2 regions of the Algibacter sp. L1A34 genome follow, and region 2 is predicted to be linked to the other one. Evidence: riboswitches for the same ligand, from Rfam matches in the RefSeq annotation. Region 2 holds a riboswitch; the other holds the start of a gene.
The links. A riboswitch is a leader RNA that binds a small molecule or an ion and turns the genes downstream of it on or off. The one in region 2 is predicted to bind thiamine pyrophosphate.
Positions count from the first base shown of each region.

Region 1: another riboswitch for thiamine pyrophosphate. It lies ahead of thiS (sulfur carrier protein ThiS); the one in region 2 lies ahead of GQR97_RS04710 (TonB-dependent receptor).

Region 1 is NZ_CP047029.1:3,020,325-3,029,536, forward strand. It holds gene moeB (HesA/MoeB/ThiF family protein) at 1-270, opposite strand, end outside; gene thiH (2-iminoacetate synthase ThiH) at 270-1,382, opposite strand; gene GQR97_RS12810 (thiazole synthase) at 1,389-2,162, opposite strand; gene thiE (thiamine phosphate synthase) at 2,195-2,842, opposite strand; gene GQR97_RS12820 (hydroxymethylpyrimidine/phosphomethylpyrimidine kinase) at 2,844-3,596, opposite strand; gene GQR97_RS12825 (thiamine phosphate synthase) at 3,593-4,192, opposite strand; gene thiC (phosphomethylpyrimidine synthase ThiC) at 4,304-6,163, opposite strand; gene thiS (sulfur carrier protein ThiS) at 6,243-6,446, opposite strand; TPP riboswitch at 6,535-6,637, opposite strand; gene GQR97_RS12840 (hypothetical protein) at 6,812-7,585, opposite strand; gene GQR97_RS12845 (endonuclease MutS2) at 7,610-9,212, opposite strand, start outside.
Region 2 is NZ_CP047029.1:1,064,663-1,073,874, forward strand. It holds gene GQR97_RS04680 (flavin reductase family protein) at 1-187, opposite strand, end outside; gene GQR97_RS04685 (sensor histidine kinase) at 308-1,474, shown strand; gene GQR97_RS04690 (hypothetical protein) at 1,458-1,829, shown strand; gene GQR97_RS04695 (HIT family protein) at 1,813-2,202, opposite strand; gene greA (transcription elongation factor GreA) at 2,259-2,732, opposite strand; gene GQR97_RS04705 (hypothetical protein) at 2,903-3,331, shown strand; gene GQR97_RS04710 (TonB-dependent receptor) at 3,384-5,519, opposite strand; TPP riboswitch at 5,619-5,710, opposite strand; gene arfB (alternative ribosome rescue aminoacyl-tRNA hydrolase ArfB) at 5,766-6,173, opposite strand; gene GQR97_RS04720 (DUF4301 family protein) at 6,175-7,728, opposite strand; gene GQR97_RS04725 (AAA family ATPase) at 7,733-8,296, opposite strand; gene pnuC (nicotinamide riboside transporter PnuC) at 8,257-8,889, opposite strand; gene GQR97_RS04735 (geranylgeranylglyceryl/heptaprenylglyceryl phosphate synthase) at 8,913-9,212, opposite strand, start outside.

The DNA.
Region 1 (9,212 bases), 2.0 Mb from region 2:
CGCAGCAACTTTAGCTTTATACTTTCCTAAGTCGTCATGGTTGTATAAAATTTGTCGTTGCAAATTACTTTGGTCAATCGTGTCATGATCTGCAATGCCAATAGTACCAATACCTGCAGCTGCTAAATATTGCAAAATTGGGCAGCCCAAACCTCCAGCTCCAATGATTAAAACTTTAGCTTGTTTTAATTTTAATTGCCCAGATTCATTAATTTCATCTAAAATTAAATGGCGATTATATTGTTGATGTTCTGCTTTAGATAAATTCATTATTCCCAATTATTACTCCAATCTTTCCAAACCACTTCTAGTCCTTGATCTTTTAGCATTAAAGTCACTTCTTCTGTAGAACGCTCATCCGAAATTTCAAATTGTTCTAAAGATTCTGGTGCTACAGCATAACCTCCTGGATTTGTTTTAGATTCTGCACTAATTGATGTAATGCCAAGATTCACAATGTTATTCCTAAATACTTCACTTTCACGTGTAGACATAGACAGTTCGACATCTTCATCTAGTAACCTAAAAGCACAAATTAACTGCACCAAATCTGGATCTGTCATTTCTACCTTTGGATCTAACCCTCCAGAATGTGGACGAAGCCTAGGGAAGGATATGGAGTATTTTGTTTTCCAATATGTTTTCTGTAAATATTTTAAATGTAACGCGGTAAAAAAACTATCGGCTCGCCAATCTTCTAAGCCAAATAAAGCGCCTATACCAATTTTATGAATTCCGGCTTTACCTAGTCGGTCAGGCGTGTCTAATCTAAAATCGAAATTTGATTTTTTACCTTTAGGGTGGTGTTTTTTATACTCTTCTCTATGATAAGTTTCTTGATAAACTAAAACTGCAAATAAGCCATTATCAATTAATTGCTCATATTCATTTTGATATAAAGGTTGTACTTCAATAGTAATATTTGAGAAGTGAGAACGAATTAATTTTAATGCATTATTAAAATAATCCACACCAACTGTTTTGTTGGCTTCGCCTGTTACTAGTAGAATGTGGTCGAATCCTTTTGATTTGATGTAAGTAACTTCTTTTAAAATTTCGGCATCGGTTAAGGTTCTACGCGCAATTTTATTCGTCATGCTAAATCCGCAATATGTGCAAATATTTTGGCACTCGTTGCTTAAATACATTGGCGAGTACATTTGTATGGTATTACCAAAACGTTTTTTAGTTAACGCTTTACTTAGCTGAGCCATTTGCTCTAAATAAGGTTTTGCAGCAGGAGAAATTAACGCTTTAAAATCTTCTAAATCGCGTTTCGGGTTTCCTAAAGCACGTAAAACATCGGATTCTGTTTTAGAAAAAATACTCTGTAGAGTATCGTCCCAATTGTAAGTGTCAAATATGTTTTTGAAACTGCTCATAGATTCTTAATTCAAAAAACTTGTTAACGGACTACTTGCTTCTGCTTTTTTATGCACTATTGGAGCAAGTTTTGCTTTATAGGCCATGCGTCCAGCTTCTACGGCCATTTTAAAAGCAATAGCCATGTCGGTTGGGTTTTGAGAAACTGCAATAGCGGTGTTTACTAAAACAGCATCGGCTCCTAGCTCCATAGCGTAAGCGGCATGCGATGGTGCACCAATACCAGCATCTACAATTACAGGAATATTACTTTGGTCGATTATAATTTCGAGAAAATCTTGAGTTTTTAAACCTTTATTACTACCAATAGGCGCACCTAAAGGCATGACACATTGTGTACCAACTTCTTCTAAGCGCTTACATAAAACAGGGTCGGCATGGATATAAGGCATCACAACAAAACCTAATTTCACAAGTTCCTCGGCTGCTTTTAATGTTTCTATAGGGTCTGGTAATAAATACTTTGGATCGGGATGAATTTCTAATTTAATCCAATTGGTTTCTAATGCTTCACGAGATAATTGTGCTGCAAAAACGGCTTCTTTTGCATTTCGTACACCAGATGTATTGGGTAATAGATTAATTCTAGGATGATTTAAATGTGATAAAATATCATCTTCTCTATCTTGTACATCTACACGTTTTAGCGCCACAGTTACCAACTCACTTTCCGAAGCTAATAAGGCCGCTTTCATTAATTTAGACGAGCTAAATTTTCCAGTTCCAGTAAATAATCTTGAGCTAAATGTTTTATCTGCTATTTGTAATTTATTATTCATAATAAAAGTAACTTTTATTAAAGATTTGTGTTTTATTTTTCTTCAGGTTTCCAGCGTTGTTCCTCTGTTGTGCCTCCGTTTATAAGTTCTTTAAATTTTGAGATTTTATTGAAATCGCTTGTGATTTCTCCCGAAACGGCAATACCGTAAACACCTGTTATCATAATATCTAAAATATCATTCAATGTGATGCCACCAATAGCGATAACCGGAATATCTGTTTTTAAGGATTCTAGTATTGTTTTGTATCCTTCTTCTCCTAAAACAGGGCTTAAGTTTTCTTTTGTTTCCGTAAAACGGAAAGGCCCCAAACCTATATAATCTACTTTTTGATCAATTAATTTTTTGCAATCAGCAAGTGTGCTAGCGGTTCCTCCAATAATTTGCCAAGATGCCAATCCTTTTCGGGCAATAGTTGGGGAAGTATCCGATTTACCTAAATGCACACCATCGGCTTTAACTTCGGCTGCTATTTTATAATAGTCGTTTATAATTAAGCGTGTTTGAAAATGTTCTGTAATTTCTCTCGCTTTTTTTGCAGTTTCTAAAACAGTTTTAAGGTCGTATTTCTTTAAGCGCAACTGAATCAATTCGGCTCCAGCAGCACAAGCACTATGGATATTTGTTAAATGTTCTTGTGGCGTTGCGCCTTGCGATATGTAATGTAATTTAGCTATCATATTATTTTTTTGAATGAAATCCTAACAATGATTTATTAGAATTTAAAAATTTTTCGGTGTATCGTTTACCTTCTTTGCATGCTTTTAACAAAGGAAATCCTAATGCTAAATAACTCGTTATAGCAGAAGATAAAACACAACCACTACCATGTTTTTCGGAGCAGTTGAATGATTTTGGGTTTAAAGTAAATTGCTTTTTATTTGTAATATAAAGAACGTCTCGTCCTATTTTATCTGTACGGTGACCACCCTTTAAAAATAGATTTGTTTTTGATGAAATATAAGCAATTGTTTCTTCTATATCTTTTTCTGGGTATAATTGTTGAATTTCATTGTAATTAGGTGTTAATAGATATATTTTAGATAATATATCGTCTAATTTTTCTGAATTATTAGAATGAAAACTAAAGTCTGAACTTGACTTTAAAACAGGATCTAGAACGATTTTAATTTCCGGATTTAGTTCTTGCAATCTATTAATTATAATGGATAATATTTCCCAGTTTTCTACAATACCAATTTTAACATAATTGATTTCAAAACGATTAAATAATATCTCCATTTGATTTAAAATAAGAATTATTTCTGTCCAATGGCAGGTTTTAAATTCTATGTCATTCTGGATGGTATTCGCTGTGCAAACAGATAAACCATAACATTTTAAAGCTTCAAATGTTTTTATGTCCGCAGTTAGTCCGGCTCCATTAGATGGATCGAAACCTGCGATGGTTAATATGCTTGGTCGTTTTTTCAAATTATTGTAGTGTCGTAAACTGTTTTTAATTCTATGAAACTTTTAACGGGATTATTTGAATTCCATATACCTCCCAAAACTCCAACACCTTTAAAACCTAATTTAAAAGTTTCGATTATAGTATCTGCGTTAATACCTCCCATACCAATAATAAATTTATCTATATGGTTTACATCAAAACCTCTCCCTTCGTAGCCTACTTTAGAAATAGAAGAAAACACGGGACTTAATAAATGGTAATCGAATTCGAATTCGCAATCTTCTAATGTTTTTGGTTCATGAAAAGAGGAACTAATGCTTTTACCAAACATGTTTAGATTTTTAAAATACTGTCCAGGATTATCTATATGATCTATCCGTTTTTGTTCTTGAAAGTGAATGCCTTTTAAATCGAATTCATTAATTAGTTCATGAAAATAATGCACTACAATTCTATTATGATATTGTTTATCTATTTGATTTAAATAAGCGCAATGTTCTTCATAGTTTTTATTGGGTTTTCTAAAATGATAGTATTGTAAACCTTCTTGAAACAACTGGTTAAGTATTTCAATTTCGTTTGGAATATCATGTTCTGGTGCTATTAAAACTATCATTTTTTTTGAGTTAGGGATTGCAGTGAAAATCCTTTTGCTTTTGCAAAAGATTGTAACGGAAAGCCCGCCCTCGCTTTGTTTAAAAAGCGGGGGAACTCCCAATTAATTATTCTACAAATATACTTCAGATCCTTTATCTTTAAACTCTTTTGACTTTTCTTTGAAACCTTTTGCAATAACCTCGTTATCTACAATGTCGTTTTCGGCTGCAAAGTCTCGTACTTCCTGAGAAATTTTCATGGAACAAAATTTTGGACCACACATAGAACAGAAATGCGCAATTTTTGCACCTTCGGCAGGAAGTGTTTCATCGTGATATTCGCGAGCACGTTCTGGATCTAAACCAAGGTTAAATTGATCTTCCCACCGGAACTCGAAACGTGCCATACTCAAGGCGTTATCTCTATGTTGAGAACCAGGATGACCTTTAGCTAAATCGGCAGCATGGGCAGCTAATTTATAAGTAACCACACCAACACGAACATCTTCTTTATTAGGTAAACCCAAGTGTTCTTTTGGAGTTACGTAACAAAGCATCGCGCAACCGTACCAACCAATCATGGCGGCACCAATACCAGATGTAATATGGTCGTAACCTGGAGCAATATCGGTTGTTAAAGGGCCTAGTGTGTAAAAAGGAGCCTCGTCGCAAAGTTCAATTTGTTTCTCCATATTTTCTTTAATCATGTGCATGGGCACGTGACCTGGACCTTCTATAAAACACTGTACTTCGTGCTTGCGGGCTATTTGTGTTAACTCGCCAAGGGTTTCTAATTCTGCAAATTGTGCTTCATCATTCGCATCTGCAACAGAGCCTGGACGTAATCCGTCACCAAGAGAAAAAGCGACATCGTAAGATTTTAAAATTTCGCAAATATCTTCAAAATGTGTGTATAAAAAACTTTCTTTATGGTGAGCTAAGCACCATTTTGCCATAATGGAACCACCACGAGATACAATACCGGTAACACGTTTTGCCGTCATAGGCACGTAACGAAGCAATACGCCAGCGTGAATTGTGAAATAATCTACACCCTGTTCGGCTTGTTCTATTAATGTATCACGGAAAATTTCCCATGTTAAATCTTCGGCAACGCCATTAACTTTTTCTAAAGCTTGGTAAATTGGCACGGTACCGACAGGAACAGGTGAGTTGCGTACAATCCACTCGCGTGTTTCGTGAATATTTTGCCCAGTAGATAAATCCATGATATTATCTGCGCCCCAACGGCAAGCCCAAACGGCTTTTTCTACTTCTTCCTCAATGGATGAGGTTGTGGCAGAATTTCCAATGTTGGCGTTTATTTTCACCAAGAAATTACGACCCAAAATCATAGGTTCTGCTTCTGGGTGGTTTATGTTTGAAGGGATTACTGCACGACCTCTTGCTACTTCTGATCGTACAAATTCTGGTGTAATTTTATCTGGAATAGAAGCGCCAAAGTGTTCGCCTTTATGTTGTTTTCTAATCTCGGTCATTTCATCAATTCGTTGGTTTTCACGAATAGCGATGTATTCCATTTCTGGAGTAATAATGCCTTTTTTAGCGTAATGTAATTGTGTTACGTTTTGTCCTGTTCTGGCACGCAATGGCATTTTTAGATGCGAAAAGCGCATGTGGTCTAAGCTAGAATCATTTAAACGCTCGTTACAATATTTTGAAGAAAAACCGCTTAATTGCTCGACATCTCCACGTTCTAGAATCCAGCTTTCGCGAATTCTTTCTATACCGGTGTGTACATCGATGGCTTTATTAGGGTCTGTATATGGGCCAGAGGTATCGTAAACAGTTATAGGCTGGTTTGGTGTTTTCTTTTTCGTCAACGAATCTGTAGTATCACTTAAAGAAATTTCACGCATGGCTACTTTAATTTGCGGGTGAATTTTTCCTTTCACGTAAATTTTATTAGAATTTGGGAAAGGGTTTCTTGTTATTCCGTCTTGTTTTGGTGCAGTGTCTTTTGTTTTCATTGCTTATTTATTTGATAGCGTGTAACTGGTAATAAATTTGATTGAATTTTGTGTAGATTTTATTTGTAGAAGGTTGGTTTTAACCGCCTTGAGTGGCTTTTATGATTAACACCTCGTCACCATCATTAAGAGTTTGAGTTTTCCAGTCGGTTCTAGTGATGATGTTTAAGTTTACGGCAAGTGCTATGCCGTTCGTCGAGATTTCTAACTTTTTTAAAATGCTTTCTAGAGAGCATTCTTTATTTAATTGATGTGTTGCGTTGTTTACCTTTATGTTTATCATATAAAAATAGTTTGTGCAGACTAAATAAGTTTAGTCAAACAATTTTTGTAAACGATAAAAGGTTCGGGAATTTGAAAAAAGGGCAGTGGTTACACTGTTAACTTTTCCCTCCGTTGGTGTTAACCAAATCAGGTTCTAAGGATGTTTCTCAAACTAATTATATAAATAATTAATTACTCCTAAAGTTTACTATCGCAAATATATGTAAAACAATGAAAGATTAGACTACAAAAAATGAGATTGTTTTTTTTCATTTTTTAAATGATGTATTATACTTATGAAAGTATCATCATTATTTGTTTTAAAAGTCTTTTTAAGATAAAGGTTAGAGATATAATTTATCTATTTTATTTTCCAATGTGATTTTACTCTATTTTCCATTGATATTTATCTTCTTCACTTAATATTTTATAGATTTGGAATCCAAATTCGGCTAAATAAACTAAAACTTTATTTAGTAATACTATGTCAAATTGAATTAAAATTTTATTTCCTTCAAGTTTGTTTTTATTAAATAAAAATTCAAATAGATTTTTATAATATTGGTTATTTGGGATTTTAGAAACATCTAAATAACCTTTATTGTGAGTTACTGAATGTCGAATCTCACTAAATATTTTGAGTAATTCTTTAAATTTGAAGTCATTAATGTTGTTTTTTGAATAATTAACTAACCTTTTTCCTCCTGCTTTTTTGATTAGCTTATAGATGTTTTCTCCTCCTTTTAAATCTTTTCTTGAGTAGTTTTCATTAAATCCAACTAACTTTTTAAATTCAATATCATTTATGATTTTTGAATCTATACAATCTTTCAAAAATCTTTCAAAAGCTTCATAGCATTGTGAATAAACAAAACTAAATTCTCTTGATAAAATTTTAGTTATTTCATCGGGATAATTTTCTTTTCCAGTTAATTTATTAATTCCAGTATGAAAACGTAATTTAGAATTATTTTCTCTTTGTAATGTCCAGTCTTCAATTACTAAAGATGTTAATGAAGAATAAATAGATTCTTCTGTCTTATATTTTTCTATGTCTTTTATTAAGACCTTATTAAGTCTATTTGTTGAATGTTTAAAATCCGTTATCGTATGAAAGTAGTTGTCTAAATTTTTTCTGTAAATGTTCTCGATTTTCATTTTATCCAACTTAAAAAATGATTATTACTTCTTCATATGCTCCACCAATTCCAACTGATCAATACTCACATTTGTAGTAAAGATGCCATAGTTTACAACAGCTTTATTTTTTTCAATTTTATCAATGGTACCAACGGCTCGGCCATCTTCCATGCGGACGCGATCGCCTAAACGAATTATCGATTTTGGTTTAGGAGCTTCAATGGCTTTTTTCTTCGCTTCTTTTTTCTTTTCGCGAATAACTTCAACCTTTTTTTCTACTTCTTTTTTTACCTGAACTTCTTTGGCTTTTACTTTCTTTTTTTGCTTTACAGTAACGCGTTTACGTTTAGAATTTTCAATTTGAACTATTTTAAAAAGTTCGCCCATGAGTTCTTTTTTCTGTTTGTTTTCAAAAAACTTCTCGGCAATATCATTAACCTTTTGGCCTAAGTAAATTAAACGTTGATTGCTATCGTAGAGTTCTTGATAGCTTTCTAGTTTCTTTTGGATTTTGGTATTTATTTCTTCAAGTTTATCGGCTTCTTCTCCTTTTTTCTTTTCGTTTTCTTTTAATGATTGGCCTGTTTTTTCTAATTTAGAACGTTCTTTTTGAAGTTTAGCAATTGTGGCATCAAAACGAACTTTGCTACGTTCAATTTTCTTTTTAGCTCGGTTTATTAAACTATAAGGAATACCATTTTTCTGTGCAACTTCAAAAGTAAAACTACTTCCTGCTTGTCCGATTACGAGTTTAAATAAAGGTTCAAGCGTACGCTCATCAAAAAGCATATTTGCGTTAAGCATATTTGGCATTTCGTTTGCCAAAATTTTCAGGTTAGAATAGTGTGTGGTAATAATTCCAAAAGCTTCGCGATGGTAAAACTCTTCTAAAAAAGTTTCCGCTAAAGCACCTCCAAGTTCCGGATCACTCCCTGTTCCAAATTCATCTATTAAAAAAAGTGTGTTTTTGTTACACTTCTTCAAGAAATAATTCATTTGTTTTAAACGATAACTATATGTACTTAAATGGTTTTCAATGGATTGGTTGTCGCCAATATCACTTAATATTCTATCGAATAAACAAACGGTGCTCCGTTCGTGTACAGGAATTAGCATACCACTTTGCAACATAACTTGTAGTAATCCAACGGTTTTTAAAGTTATACTTTTTCCGCCCGCATTTGGTCCAGAGATCACAATAATCCTGCTATCTTTTTTTAACTCTATACTTTGCGAAAATATTTTTTGTTTTTTTTCTAAATTGTTTAAATAGAGTAGTGGGTGGAAGGCATCACGCAAATTCATGCTGTGATCTTCTGTAAATTCTGGTAAAATCCCGTTCATAGATTTGGCGTATTTCGCTTTCGCGGAAATAAGATCTATATCGATTAAAAAATCTTGATAATTTTCTAATAATGGTAAAAACGGACGAATAAAATTGGTAACATCTTTTAAAATACGAATAACTTCTTCTTGCTCTTCGTATTCTAAATTATTTAGTTCACGTGAATGTTGCAGCGTAGTTTCTGGTTCTATATAAACAATACTTCCTGTTCTACTACCGCCCATTATGGCGCCTTTAACTTTACGGCGGTACATCGCTTTTACTGCTAAAACACGTTTGTTGTCTACCACAGATTCGCGA
Region 2 (9,212 bases):
TAGCCGGCGAAAAAATTAATATTGGCGGCTTTGCGCTAAACACATTAAAAAAACTAAATGGTGATAAATTAGGATTCCCATCAGCATCCACAGTGCTTGCAAACGCTATTGGCCTAGGCGCTACGGCACTTAACAAATAGCTATGCAATTTACTTGTTGCAACACTTTTAGGGTCTATAGATACCATTAAGTTTTTAATTTGGACAAAGGTAACTATTCTCTTGTGGAACTAAAAACAGATTTACTAACAACTTTGAACAATAATATTAACAGATTTGCATTATATTACTTGACAATTAATTATAGCATGATTTTCACCAAATATAATGCCGCTTTCCGCTGGGTAATGATAGCCACATCATTTATCATTGTTTCCTTAATTTTATGGAATACTTACGAGTTTTTCCAGCATTTTAAAAAGGAAGAAAGTATAAAAATGGAAAATTGGTCGTTTGCCCAAACCGATTTTATAAACGATGAAACCAATGGAGATTTAGAACTCACACTTAAAATTTTAAGCAGCAACAAAACAACTCCAATGCTTGTTATTAATGAAGACGGCAGCTTAGGAAGTTACAACAATATTGATGAAACAAAAGTTACCGACTCCGTTTATGTTCAAAAGTTAATCGCAAAATTCAAGGAAGAAAACACACCAAAACACGTAAAAATGGGAGACACTATCGTTAGCACCATTTACTATGGCAATTCTCCTTTACTTAATAAACTAAAGTATTACCCGCTGGCTTTATTGCTTATTATTTTTCTGTTTTCGGCCATGATTTACTTTTTTTATAGCAGCAATAAAAACGCGGTACAAAACAAGTTATGGTCGGGTATGGCAAAGGAAACCGCACACCAAATAGGCACGCCCCTATCCTCTTTAATTGGCTGGACCGAAATTTTAAAAATAGAAGAAGTAAACCCAGAATATATTGTAGAAATTGAAAAAGACATAGATAGGCTAAAAACTATTACAGAACGTTTTAGCAAAATAGGTTCGTTGCCAACACTGGAATCTGTCGATATTATAAAAGAAACTATAGAATCTTTCGATTACTTAAAATCAAGATCGTCCAAGTTAATTGAGTTTGAAATAAAAACACCCGTAGACCCAATTCCCGTAAAAATAAACAAACAACTTTATAGCTGGACGATTGAAAATCTTGTTAAAAATGCTATCGATGCCATGAAAGGACGAGGCAAACTAAAAATTGAAATTTCGCAATTAGAGCTACAAGTTAAAATAAGCATAACCGATACCGGAAAAGGGATTGCAAAAAAGGATTTTAATAAAGTTTTTGAGCCGGGTTACACCACAAAAAAACGTGGTTGGGGACTTGGATTGTCACTTACTAGACGTATTATTGAAGATTTCCACAACGGAAAAATAAAAGTATTACAATCGGAAAAAGGTATAGGTACTACGTTTTTAATAACTCTAAAACGCGACTCTCATGAAGAAACAAGATAAACTAATCACCATAAAAGAAGTTGCATTAAAAAACTATTGCCCAGAATGCTATAGTAATGGCGGCATGCAACTCACCTTTAAGCAGCGCTTTATTGAGACTACATTTTACAAGCGTATTACAAACGAGATTAAACATGTGCTTTTCTGTAAAACATGCGATTCTATAATTTATCCCGTACAATGGGATGAGCATATTGAGCGTGTTTTTGAATATCAAAAAAGAGCTTTTGTACCAAAAAAAACATCGCGACAATTTAAAAAGCCGGCTTATCTTATTTTTGCATTGATAGGTGTTGCTATTGTTGCAGTAATTGTTAGTCTTTTAATTTATAACAAGATTATAAATTTGCCTTAATAGCTTCGGCTAACGCAACAAACTCCTCGGTAGATAATTTTTGTTTCTGAATAAATCGTGCATCTTCCATAGACTGTAACGGTATTAAATGTACATGCGCATGCGGCACCTCTAAACCAATAACAGAAACACCAATACGTTTACACGGAACAGCCTTTTCAAGGGCTAATGCTACTGTTCTTGAAAAAGACATTAAACCATTATAAGTGGCTTCATCTAAATCAAAAATTTTGTCAACCTCCTGCTTAGGTACACAAAGCGTGTGGCCTTTTGCGTTTGGATTAACATCTAAAAACGCTAAAAAATCGTCGGTTTCTGCTACTTTGTAACATGGAAGTTCTCCGTTTATAATTTTAGTAAAAATAGATGCCATAATTTGTGTGTTTTTTAAATGAGGGTTTCGCTTTCGCGGAAATAAAAAAAATAATTCTATCTAGAAATTTCAACTATATCGAATTTCATTACGCCGTTTGGCACTTGAATCTCGGCAACATCACCAACAGACTTACCTAATAAACCTTTTCCGATAGGAGAGTTTACCGATATTTTTCCGGTAGCCAAGTCTGCTTCACCATCTGCAACCAAAGTATAATTCATTTCCATACCATTGGTTTGATTTTTAATTTTCACTTTGCATAACACTAAAACTTTAGAATTATCTAATTGTGACTCATCAATAATACGAGCGCCAGCTAACGCATCTTCTAACTTAGAAATTCTCATTTCTAACATACCTTGCGCTTCTTTTGCTGCATCATATTCAGCATTTTCACTTAAATCGCCCTTATCTCTCGCTTCTGCAATGGCTCTAGATGCCTTTACACGCTCAACATCTTTCAATTGTTTAAGCTCGCCTCTTAATCTTTTTAGTCCTTCAGGTGTATAGTAAGATACTTTACTCATAACTTCATCGTTTACTTAATAAAAAAAGATTCCGAAATACAATTTAATAATAATTATTAAAGCATTCGGAACAAAAAAATCCCGTTCACACGAGATTCGAAAACAAATATACAAAATAATTAACTCAATTTGCTTTTTGTTGTAAATTGCAAATCAATTTCCCCTTAACTATGCGATTCATATTTCTTTTAATAGCTACCTTAGTTTTAACTTCTTGCAATGATAACTCGATAGATAATCCTAACTGCCAATTTCTCCTAGACTTAAGTATAAATGAAGTTGTTAACTTAAATTTACCACAATACAGCCAACTGCAATTTGCAGGAAACTCGGTGTATTTACCTAATGCTGGAAATGGCGGAATTATAGTAGCGAGTACTGGTGTAGATTATTATGCTTGGGATGCTGCAGACCCAAACCATATACCTAGCTCGTGCTCTATTTTAGTGAATTCTGGTTTAACCGCCACTTGCGGTTGCGATGATAAAAATGAATATAGCTTAGTAACAGGGCAAGCTTTAGGTGATAACGACTTACCTTGCACATTGTTATTTTACAGAGTTCAGGTAAACGGGAGTACGTTAATTATTTCAAATTAACACCTTTCTAAACCTCTAGCAAGATTCAGAAAAGTGTCTAATCTATATTTTATTAAAACTTTAATGTAGCACCTATTAAAAAGTTAGAAGTTGCTTGCGGATAGTACCCTGAGTAATAACCTGTAGTTGTACCTGTTTGACTTCCAGAATCATCATAATCATAAGATCCGAAATAACCGTTAGACACATATTTTCTATTTAATATGTTGTTAGCTAATGCAGATAAAGTAATCGACTTAAATATTTTGTTAGTTTTAATAAGGTAGTTTATACTTATATCATTTACAAAATAATCGCTTAAAACAGAATCTTCATTATCAATATTCCCCATATACTGTTCGCCAACAAACTTACTTAAAAGTGATAATTGTAAATTTTCTATAGGTGAAAAATTAATAGCGTTCCCAATAACAACTTCTGGTGAAAACGAAATATTTGTACTTCCTAAATCGACAACCTCACCATTTATAGACGAATTGAAATTCTCGTTTTTATTAGTACTCAAGGCAAAATTAGTGGCTATACTAAACATTTTGTTAAATCTAATATTAGCATCAACCTCCAAACCTAAGCGGTAACTTTTGCCGCTAGTTGCTCTAATTGGGCTTCCAACATCATCCAATTGTCCTGTTAAAACTAATTGGTTTTTATAAAACATATAATATAAATTAGAATTTACACTCACTTTATTTTTATTAAAACGCCAGCCTAACTCAATATCTTTAAGTGTTTCGTTTTGAGTAACTCCTGCTTCAAAATCATCACGATTAGGTTCTCTATTCGCTATAGCAAACGAGGTGTAAAAACTACTAAACTCAGAATTTTTATAAGTTAAACCTACTTTAGGGTTAAAGAAACTAAAACTAGCATCTGCATTAAAATCAACTCTATCAGAATTTAATCCGCCTGTTTTATAATCTACAAAACGCCCTTGTAAATCAACGAAACCAATAAGTTGATCACTAAATCTAACGGTTGCCTTAGAGAATACACTAAAATCATTTTTAGTAGCATCACCATCGTAATAATGATCTCTAATATTTGCGTTTGCAGCTAAATCACTACCCCAAATAACTTCTCCAAAATGGTCTCCATCATAAGAACTGTACGATAATCCGGTGATAACCTCAACCGCATTGTTCTTATAAGTAACATTAGCATTAACAACGTAGAAATTATTATCTAACCAACGACGCACAATAACATCCGAATCTTCTTCAATTAAATTATTAAAATCGGCAGCAGATTCTTCTGCTTTGTACTGCTCAAAATATCCTTTTCCTTTAGTATAGTTTAAACCTAAGTTTGTAGACCAGTTATTATCAAAACGCTCATTCCAATGTAATTGGTAGTGATCTTGCCAGTAATTATCGGTTTCATTATCATAAGTATATGGGTTTTGTCTACGATCTTCTTTAAGTTCATCTGCAGTTAAACCATACCATGCTTGGTAAGTTCGCTCTTCATTTCCAAAAGTCAAAGCTTTTATTAATGTGTTACCATCTTTATAAACACCTTGTAAAAAATAAGATTTTAAATCTGTAAAAGCACGATCTACATAGCCATCGGATTTTAATTTTGAAAAACGACCAGAAATTTCAAAATGATCATTCAGCAAACCTGTACTTAATTTCACGGTATGCTTTCGTGTACCAAAACTTCCAAAACTATTAGAAATTTCACCTGAAGCTTCATCAGAATACGCATCGGTTAAAAGATTTAAACTCGCTCCAAAAGCACCAGAACCGTTAGTAGATGTACCAACACCACGTTGCAACTGTAAACTCTCTGTAGATGATGCAAAATCTCCTAAATTCACAAAAAATGATCCTTGACTTTCAGGATCATTATAAGGAATCCCATTAATAGTAACATTTACACGTGTTCCATCGGTTCCCCGTACACGAATACTGGTATAACCTACTCCAGCACCAGCATCACTTGTAGTAACAACTGATGGTAAAAAATTAAGAAGCGTAGGGATATCTTGCCCTAAATTGCGCTTTTCAAGTTGCTCCTTAGAAAGATTAGAGTGTGTAATTGGCGAATCGGCATTTACACGCACTGCTTTTACTAAAACTTCATCGAGAGTTTCTATTTTAGTAGAATCTGTTTGTACTGGGTTTTGTTGTGCATTTGCACAGACTGATAACACAAGAAGTGTTAAAAAAAGAAAAATGTTTTTCATTACGATTATATTTATAATCGAATAAAAAGAGGTGATTATTCTTTAAAATTAATTAATTTTCGAAATGCTTAGACAAGCTTAGCATAACTATTCGCACCATTTGCATGATGTTACATTTCCTAAACAGCATTACCTGTTCTAGGTTCAATGGGTATGATCTCAGCCGATATTAGGCACCCCTTTTTTGAGAACGTTGCAAAAGTAAATAACAATTTAGAATTAACAATAAGAATAAAACAATTCTTTTCAATCTATATTTGGCTTACGCCTATTTACTTTTTTATCAGAAAGGTTCTTTTTGTTTTTTAATCGTTTTCTAATAACCGATTTTGGAATTTTTGTTGCAATTCGCCTTTTCGGAATTACAAGCGACGATTTTATTAACGTTAAAAAACGTTTTATAATAAGCTCTTTATTTTTATGCTGACTTCTACTCTCTCCGCATTGCATTAAAAGCACGTCGTTCTTGGTTAAACGGTGTTTCAACTTTATTAACAAACGTGCTTTTCGAGGTTCGGAAAACACTAAAGAATTTACCAAATCGAAGCTCAGTTCAATTTTTGAAGATACTTTGTTTACATGCTGTCCGCCCGCACCCGAACTTCTCACCGCTTTAAATTGTAACTCTTGAATTAACGCTGCTTCATTAAACATATTACCCTTGATGTTCCGGCTTTAAAAGATCATTAACCGTTTTTACCGGACTAAAAGTATTCAATGGCACTTCAACAAAAACAGTAATCCAATCGGCCATACTACCATTCCATAAACCGGGAAGTTCTAACGCTTGAATATCGGTTCCATTTTGTGTTTTCATAGTGATAAAAGCAGCTTCGGGATCAACATAATTTAATAAATTAAACTTTTCACCTTTATAGTTTTTAACACCACAAACTAGATCTGTTGGGTTAAAATGAGTTGCATTCTTAACAATGTCAGCTTGCGCTTTATTATCTATATCAATTTGAGCAAACTCAACAATTTGTAAAGAAACATCTCCGTTTTTGTCCTTAACCCAAAACGGACCACCACCAGGCTCACCAACATTTTCAACCATACCGCAAACACGAATAGGTTTATTTAATTTATTTTTCAAGTAATTTTTCTTGTCTTCGGAAGCCATATCGTCAAATTCATCACCAATAGAGATATTCATTTTGGTTGTAATAAACTGAGCTATTTTCAACATTCCTGCTTCTGAAACCCCTGCTGCTTCATCTAATTGATTTAAGAAATTAAACGCACGCTCTTGAGCTTCAACTAAAACACCTCCAAGCATTTTTTTATACTCCGAAACATCTTTATTATCATCGAAAACAACAATGTTATCAATGTTTTTTATAAAAACAATATCGTGATCTAAGTCGTTTAAATTCTCGATTAAAGCACCATGACCCGCCGGGCGAAACAAAATAGATCCATCTTCTTTTCTGTAAATTTCATTATCAGTAGTTAAAGCTAATGTTTCCGTTTCTTCTTTTTGATATGAAAAAGAAATATTAAAAACTGTATTTGTTTTTTCCTCTAAAGCCGATTTAATTTTATCCAATTCAGCATTAAAATATTTATGATGTTTTTCCGAAACTGTAAAATGAAGATTTGCTTTATTATTTGAAGATGCATATAAAGTAGATTCTAACAAATGCTCTCTAAAAGCAGTTACTTCAACATTGTTATACTTATGAAATGGTAATAATCCTTTTGGAAAAAAACTATAATTTAAAGCATCTTCATCGAGCATCGTTTTTACAAATGCTGTACAAGCTTCACCTTCATTTAAACTATCAAAATTAGGATTTATAGATTTTGCTTTTATTAAAACGTCATTATAAAATGGAAGTTTTTCTAAGCCTGAAATAAATATTTTTATTAATTTATCATTCTTATTTTCAATGTATTCTTCAATAGATTCTTTGTTCGCATCAAAGTTTTTAAGAAACTGAAAAAGGAACTTAAACATTCTAGTTGCCGCACCGGAAGCTGGTACAAATTTCACCATATCAAGGCTATTTTGTTTCGCTTCAAACCCTTTTATATAATTCTGAATTTCAGCATCATTATAACTTTCAATGCCTTTTCCTATATTTCCAGCAGCAATTAAGTTAGAATACGTCATCCCATTTTTTATACGAGAAACCTGCGCTTCAACTTGATTTAACGTTATTCCCTTATTTTTAATTTGTTGAATATCTTGTTCAGAAAACATCATTTGTTTATTTAATTAAAAGGTTATCTATATATTTAATAGCTGTTTCAAGACGAGTTTTCATATCACCTTTCAACAACACATAGGGTCGTTTGTTCTTTACTAATTCATCTTCAAAAGCCTTAAACATAGCTTCTCTTCGTTCTGGCTTGTCACGCAAATCATCTGCTTCCCAAGGCGTGTCAATATAAGTCAAAAAATACAAATCGTAAGTATTCTCTAACGCGTATTTTTCAAGATCCGGATCACAACTACCTAAGTAATATGCTTCCGAATACACTTTGGTTTCTAACAAATCTGTATCGCAAATTAATACGGTATCCGTCTTTTTAGCCAAATCGTTTTCCAGCTTCATTTGGCCTCTAGCAATAGGCAACAAATCTGCTATTTCGCATGTTTTACGCTCGTTATTCCATTTATCTTGCAAATAATCGCGTGCAAATTCTGGAACCCAAACCGAGTTATAGTATCTAGCTAATTGTCTCGACAAGGTTGTTTTCCCTGTCGATTCTGGACCAAATAAAACTACTTTTACACAGTTTGAAGGCTCTTGCTTATATTGTTTTTCCATGCTAAATAGCCAAATATGGCAATAAATGTAAATACTAAATACTGAAAACTTGTAAATGTAAATCCTTTATAGAAATACAATGGCACTGAAATTATATCTCCCACAATCCAAAATAACCAATTTTCAATTTTTCGTTTAGCCATAAGCCACATACCCACAAAAAATATCGCTGTTGTAAGCGTATCAACATACGCCATCCAACTCGTCCATTTCCCAAAAGCATTGTAAACTAAATAAACAAATACTAAAGTGGCTAAAAATATAGTTAAACTAAGTTTTTTCTCGTTAAACGTGGTTTTAGAAATAGGTGTAACGTCACTTTCGTCTACTTTACGTGTCCAAATATACCAACCATAAACGCTCATAATAAAATAATATGCATTTATCATCATATCTCCTAAAAGCTCCCATTTTAAGAGCAAATAAACAAAGATTAACGTACTTATCATACCCGTTGGAAACACCCAAATTTTATTTTGTTTTGAATACCAAACAGAGAACAAACCAAAAATAATGGCTACAACCTCAAGCGCGATATCAATAGTTTCATACCCAGAATATTGTTTGAATAAAAATTCGAAAATAGCGTTCATAAAAATTATTATCGTGCTTTAATTTATTTCTTTAATGCATTAAAGAACAATTCATCTTCTTCAAAAGCCGTACCAATAACTACTAAATCGGCACCCGATTGATATGCTTTTTCCAATTGTTCTAAATTTCGAATACCACCACCAACTATTAACGGGATTTCTATTTCCTTTTTTACTTTTGAAATAATAGTTTCCGAAACAGGAAAATCTGCCCCACTTCCGGCTTCTAAATATATTAGTTTCATACCTAACAACTCACCTGCTTTCGCGGTATCGATAATGTTTTGGGTATTTTTATCAGGCATTGGCAACGTTTCAGTAAC